DNA from 2 places in the Streptomyces sp. NPDC048560 genome. Region 1 is predicted to be linked to the other one. Evidence: predicted binding sites of a transcription regulator. Region 1 holds the regulator's gene; the other holds the start of a gene.
The links. Region 1 encodes HrcA, which represses chaperone genes, less so after heat shock. Its sites were predicted from a motif close to TTNGCACTCNGNNNNNCNGAGTGCNAA; they were not measured.

Region 1 (3,410 bases):
CGCACCGAATCAGCCAGGGGACGGCGCGGACGGTATACCACCGCAGGTCGCGCCACACGCCGCACCGCCCGCCGGTACTGGACCGAGGGGCGGTGCGGGGTATGGCTTCCGGTGGTGCCGAACCGGCGGTCAGCGACCGTTGAACGCGTCCTTCAGCCGGGAGAAGAGCCCCTGCTGGCCTGGCTGGAACTGCCCGGTGGGCCGCTCCTCGCCACGCAGCTGCGCGAGCTCGCGCAGGACCCGCTCCTGTTCCGCGTCGAGCTTCGACGGGGTCATGACCTCGACGTGCACGATCAGGTCGCCTCGCCCGCCGCCCCGCAGATGCGTGATGCCGCGGCCGTGCAGCGGAACCGACTGACCGGACTGCGTGCCCGGCCTGATGTCGATCTCCTCCATGCCGTCCAGCGTCTCCAGCGGCACCTGGGTGCCGAGGGCCGCCGCCGTCATGGGGATGGTGACCGTGCAGTGCAGGTCGTCACCGCGCCGCTGGAACACCGAGTGCGCCAGTTCGTGGATCTCGACGTAGAGGTCGCCGGCCGGGCCGCCGCCGGGGCCGACCTCGCCCTCGCCCGCGAGCTGGATGCGGGTGCCGTTGTCGACACCTGCCGGGATCTTCACCGTGAGGGTGCGCCGCGAACGGATACGGCCGTCTCCGGCGCACTCCGGGCAGGGCGTCGGCACGACCGTACCGAAGCCCTGGCACTGCGGGCAGGGCCGTGAGGTCATGACCTGGCCGAGGAAGGACCGGGTGACCTGCGAGACCTCGCCACGGCCGCGGCACATGTCGCAGGTCTGCGCGGAGGTGCCGGGTGCGGCGCCCTCACCACTGCAGGTCGTACAGACGACCGCCGTGTCGACCTGGATGTCCTTGGTCGTGCCGAAGGCGGCCTCGGAGAGGTCGATCTCCAGCCGGATCATGGCGTCCTGGCCGCGCCTGGTCCGCGAACGGGGCCCGCGCTGGGACGCCGTACCGAAGAACGCGTCCATGATGTCGGAGAAGTTGCCGAAGCCGCCCTGTCCGAACCCGCCCGCGCCACCGCCGCCCGAGGCGGACAGCGGGTCGCCGCCGAGGTCGTAGACCTGCTTCTTCTGGGCGTCCGACAACACCTCGTAAGCGGCGTTGATCTCCTTGAACCGCTCCTGGGTCTTCGGATCCGGGTTGACATCCGGGTGCAGCTCGCGGGCGAGCCTGCGGAATGCCTTCTTGATCTCGTCCTGAGATGCGTCGCGGCGCACGCCGAGTACGGCGTAGTAGTCCGTGGCCACTTACGACTCCGCCAGGATCTGTCCGACGTAACGTGCCACTGCGCGTACCGCTCCCATCGTTCCGGGGTAGTCCATGCGGGTCGGTCCGACCACGCCGAGTTTGGCGACTGCCTCGTCGCCCGAACCGTAGCCGACCGCGACCACGGACGTGGAGTTGAGGCCCTCGTGGGCGTTCTCGTGACCGATACGTACGGTCATGCCCGAGTCCTTGGCCTCGCCGAGCAGCTTCAGCAGCACGACCTGCTCCTCCAACGCCTCCAGCACCGGCCGGATCATCACAGGGAAGTCGTGCCCGAAGCGGGTGAGGTTGGAGGTGCCGCCGATCATCAGCCGCTCCTCCGTCTCCTCCACCAGAGTTTCGAGAAGGATCGAGAGGACCGTGGAAACGGTTCCTCTGTCCTCGCCCTCGAAGGACTCCGGCAAGTCCTGCACCAGCTGGGGGACATCCGCGAAACGGCGTCCCACGACGCGGCTGTTGAGCCGCGCCCGGAGGTCCGCCAGCGATGTCTCCCCGAAGGGCACAGGGCAGTCGATCATACGCTGTTCGACCCGGCCGGTATCCGTGATCAGTACGAGCATCAGCCGGGCGGGCGCGAGCAGGAGCAGTTCCACGTGCCGCACCGTCGAACGGGTCAGCGAGGGGTACTGCACGACGGCGACCTGCCGGGTCAGCTGCGCGAGCAGCCGCACCGTCCGGCCCACGACGTCGTCGAGGTCGACCGCGCCGTCGAGGAAGTTCTGAATGGCCCTGCGCTCCGGCGACGACAGGGGCTTGACGCCCGCGAGCCGGTCGACAAAGAGCCGGTAGCCCTTGTCCGTGGGAATGCGCCCCGCGCTGGTGTGGGGCTGGGCGATGAAGCCCTCGTCCTCCAGCACCGCCATGTCGTTGCGGATCGTGGCCGGGGAGACCCCGAGCTTGTGCCGCTCGGTCAGTGCCTTGGAGCCGACGGGCTCCTCGGTTCCGACGTAGTCCTGGACGATGGCGCGCAGCACTTCGAGTCTGCGTTCGCTGAGCATCGCGCACACCTCCAGCTGTGGTTCTCCGTTACGGCCTGGCACTCTGTGCGTTCGAGTGCCAGCAATCCCCCCGGTCAGTGTACGGGGGCGGGGTGCCCCCCGGGCAAGGGCGACCGGCCACGCCGTCGCGAGACTGCGCAGGTCGTTGCGGATAGCGTCGTTGTATGGACGTCTCTTGGGAAGAGCTGGGCTGGGAGCGGTTGGGCAACGGTGTGGGACGGCGGCGCCTTCCCGTCTGGGACGCGACGGCCGCGCTGGTGGCGGGAGCGGACCGTGTCCTGCTCTTCGACACGGGTTCCTCACTGCGCGAGGGTGCGGAGCTGCGCTCCCAGGCGCAGCGGCTGCTCGGGCGGAGGGTGACGCATATCGCACTGAGCCACCCCCATTTCGATCATGTCCTGGGCACCGCCGTGTTCGCCGGCGCCGAGGTGTTCGGGGCGGTCGGCGTCGCCGATCTGCTCCGGAACGGGGCGGACGAGCTGCGCAGCTCGGCGGTGCACCACGGGGTGCCGGAGCGCGACGCGGCGGAAGCGGTGGACGTGCTGGTCGCCCCGCACCACGAGGTGTGCGGGGAGTGGACGCTCGATCTGGGCGGCGGGCTCCAGGTGCTCCTGGCCGATGTGGGGCCGGGGCACAGCGGCTACGACCTGGCCGTACTGGTGCCTGGTTCGCCCGCCGTGGTGTTCTGCGGCGACCTGGTCGAGCAGTCCGGTGAGCCGCAGGCGGGCAGCGACGCGGTCCCCTCCCGCTGGCCGGCGGCCCTGGACCGGCTGCTGGCCCTGGGCGGCGAGGACGCGGTGTACGTACCGGGGCACGGGGCGGTGGTGAACGCCGCTTTCGTACGGATGCAGCGTGATCAACTGGCCGCTCGGTTCGGCGTGTCGTGACCGCCCGCCGCCGTATCGTCGTCCGATGCGCAGCTACCAGCCGGACCTGACCCCGCCGTGGAAGAAGTCCGTACCGGCCCCCGAGGTCCCCGCCGAGCCCGATCTGGTCGTCGAGGAGGCCGCCACCGGCTTCTGCGGGGCGGTGATCCGCTGCGAGAAGACGGCCCAGGGCCCGACGGTGACCCTGGAGGACCGCTTCGGCAAGCACCGGGTGTTCCCGATGGAGCCCCGTGGCTTCCT
Region 2 (3,410 bases), on a different contig from region 1:
GCCGTGACCGATCGGCAGGTTGCGCACCTTCTCGACGACGACTCCACCCTCAAGACCACCGTTGACGGCGATCTGCTTGAGCGGGGCCTCCAGCGCGAGCTTCACGGCGTTGGCGCCCGTGGCCTCGTCACCGGTCAGGTCGAGCTTCTCGAAGACGGCCGTGGCCTGGAGCAGAGCCACGCCACCACCGGCGACGATGCCCTCCTCGACAGCGGCCTTGGCGTTGCGCACCGCGTCCTCGATGCGGTGCTTGCGCTCCTTGAGCTCGACCTCGGTCGCGGCGCCGGCCTTGATGACGGCCACGCCGCCGGCCAGCTTCGCGAGGCGCTCCTGGAGCTTCTCGCGGTCGTAGTCCGAGTCGGAGTTCTCGATCTCGGCACGGATCTGCTTGACGCGACCCTGAACCTGGTCGCTCTCGCCCGCACCGTCGACGATCGTGGTCTCGTCCTTGGTGATGACGACCTTGCGGGCGCTGCCGAGCAGGTCCAGGCCGGCGTTCTCCAGCTTGAGACCGACCTCCTCGGAGATGACGGTGCCACCGGTGAGGATGGCGATGTCGCCGAGCATGGCCTTGCGGCGGTCACCGAAGCCCGGAGCCTTGACGGCGACGGACTTGAAGGTGCCACGGATCTTGTTGACGACCAGGGTCGACAGGGCCTCGCCCTCGACGTCCTCCGCGATGATCAGCAGCGGCTTACCCGACTGCATGACCTTCTCGAGCAGCGGAAGGAGGTCCTTCACGTTGCTGATCTTGGAGTTGACGATGAGGATGTACGGGTCGTCGAACGACGTCTCCATACGCTCCATGTCGGTCGCGAAGTACGCCGAGATGTAGCCCTTGTCGAAGCGCATACCCTCGGTGAGTTCCAGCTCCAGACCGAAGGTCTGGGACTCCTCGACGGTGATGACGCCTTCCTTGCCGACCTTGTCCATAGCCTCGGCGATCTTGGCGCCGATCTCGGTGTCAGCAGCGGAGATGGAGGCGGTCGAAGCGATCTGCTCCTTGGTCTCCACGTCCTTCGCCTGCTCCAGAAGAGCGGCGGAGACGGCCTCGACGGCCTTCTCGATGCCACGCTTCAGAGCCATCGGGTTGGCACCCGCGGCGACGTTGCGCAGACCCTCGCGGACGAGAGCCTGGGCGAGAACGGTGGCGGTGGTCGTACCGTCGCCGGCGACGTCGTCCGTCTTCTTGGCGACCTCCTTGACCAGCTCCGCACCGATCTTCTCGTACGGGTCCTCGAGCTCGATCTCCTTGGCGATGGAAACACCATCGTTGGTGATCGTGGGCGCGCCCCACTTCTTCTCGAGGACGACGTTACGGCCCTTGGGGCCGAGGGTGACCTTGACGGCGTCGGCGAGCTGGTTCATCCCGCGCTCGAGACCGCGCCGTGCCTCCTCGTCGAACGCGATGATCTTGGCCATGTGAAGTGGTCCTCCCGGACAGGGGTGGATTCTCCGGACCGAGAGGCGCCCGCGACGGACGGCCAGCGGCTGTGCGGTTCCTTGCCCCGCACAACCTGCGGGCCTCACCGGCCCGGTCCAAGTTTCTGTCACTCTCACCTGGAGAGTGCTAACGCCAATGATTAGCACTCGACCCCTGCGAGTGCAAGCGTCCCCCTCGGGATGTGGACAAAGAAGGGGGCCGCATGGGGACACACGAAGGGCGTCCGAACCCCTGGACGGAGCCGGAGCCCATGGACGTACGAGGGGTCCCCGTGCGCCCCGGGACGCACGGAGGGCCCGCACCCCTGGGGGTACGGGCCCTACGCGCGTGAGTAGTGTCGTTGGCCGACTGCGCCGAACTCAGCCGACGGCGAGCTTGACCATGTCCGCCTGCGGCCCCTTCTGGCCCTGCGAGATCTCGAATTCAACTCGCTGACCCTCTTCGAGGGTGCGGTACCCGTCCATCTGGATCGCGCTGTAGTGGACGAAAACATCCGCACCACCGTCGACCGCGATGAAGCCGTACCCCTTCTCCGCGTTGAACCACTTGACGGTGCCCTGAGCCATGCCTAACTCCCCTATTACTGGCCCTTGCACAGGACCGCACTTCGCGGGCCCGGGTCAGAACTCACCCTCCGACAGGAGAGGGTGTGTGCGCCGGAACGCGTCGACCGCGGCCGAATGTATCTGCCCAACTGCCCTCTGCAACAGGTCAATCGGACGAGAATTCTGGGCATGGCCGATCGCCCCTTTATGGGGAATTTATGAGATTCCTGGGCAAGTCGGGCCCGACAAAGGCCACTTATGCCATAAGGGGTGCACGTACTTTGGCTGCTTCTCATCGTGACCGGGCGCATTCTCATATGCGGGCGGCACAGGCAGCGGAGGGGACTTCCCAACTCTACCGCGTCTAACCATGCAGAATTGCCCCCTCCGCTTCTCTCGCGGAGGGGGCAACAGGGATAACTCCGGGAAGCCGGCGCAAGGGCGCGCCGGCCCGCGCTCAGCCTCCGGCGACGGCCGGGATGATCGAGACGCCGGCACCGTCCGGGGTGGCCGCGTCCAGGCCGCCCTCGAAGCGCACGTCGTCGTCGTTGACGTACACGTTCACGAAGCGTCGCAGCTTGCCCTGGTCGTCCAGGACGCGGGCGGCGATGCCCGGGTGGTTCTTCTCCAGGGAGTCGATCACCTCGGAGAGGACCGTGCCCTCGGCCTGGACCTCGGCCTGGCCGCCCGTGTAGGTGCGGAGGATGGTGGGGATGCGGACCTTGACGCTCATGGTGGGTGCCTTCCTTCGGTCTCGGGTGATCAGCTGGTGGCGAGGCCGGCGGCGCGGAACGCGTCCAGGCTCGGCCGGATCGTCGCGGTCGCCTGCGAGGTCTCGGCCACCGCGTCGAGCGTCTTGAGGCCGTCACCCGTGTTCAGGACGACGGTGGTCAGCGTCGGGTCGAGCAGACCCGCCTCGATCAGCTTCTTCGTCACGCCGACCGTGACTCCGCCCGCGGTCTCCGCGAAGATGCCCTCCGTCTGCGCGAGCAGCTTGATCGCGTCGACGATCTGCTCGTCGTTCACGTCCTCCACGGCCCCACCCGTGCGGCGGGCGATGTCCAGGACGTACGGGCCGTCGGCCGGGTTCCCGATCGCCAGGGACTTGGCGATCGTGTTCGGCTTCTGCGGGCGCACCACGTCGTGACCGGCCTTGAAGGCCACCGACACCGGGGAGCAGCCCTCGGCCTGGGCGCCGAAGATCTTGTACGGCTTGTCCTCGACCAGCCCGAGCTTGATGAGCTCCTGGAGGCCCTTGTCGATCTTCGTGAGCTGCGAGCCCGAGGCGATCGGGATCACGAGCTGGTCGGGCAGCTGCCAGCCGAGCTGCTCGCAGATCTCGTACGCGAGGGTCTTGGAGCCCTCGCCGTAGTACGGACGCAGATTGACGTTGACGAAGCCCCAGCCCTCGCCGAGCGGGT

Region 2: the regulator HrcA is predicted to act here: its motif matches at 1,584-1,610, upstream of groL (chaperonin GroEL).

Annotation. Positions count from the first base shown of each region.
Region 1 is NZ_JBEZIJ010000005.1:338,844-342,253, forward strand. Features, by position in the region: gene dnaJ (molecular chaperone DnaJ) at 130-1,266, opposite strand; gene hrcA (heat-inducible transcriptional repressor HrcA) at 1,267-2,283, opposite strand; gene AB0C82_RS16580 (MBL fold metallo-hydrolase) at 2,448-3,170, shown strand; gene AB0C82_RS16585 (DUF3097 domain-containing protein) at 3,196-3,410, shown strand, end outside.
Region 2 is NZ_JBEZIJ010000001.1:1,322,839-1,326,248, forward strand. Features, by position in the region: gene groL (chaperonin GroEL) at 1-1,422, opposite strand, end outside; gene AB0C82_RS05990 (cold-shock protein) at 1,804-2,010, opposite strand; gene AB0C82_RS05995 (MoaD/ThiS family protein) at 2,447-2,722, opposite strand; gene thrC (threonine synthase) at 2,752-3,410, opposite strand, start outside.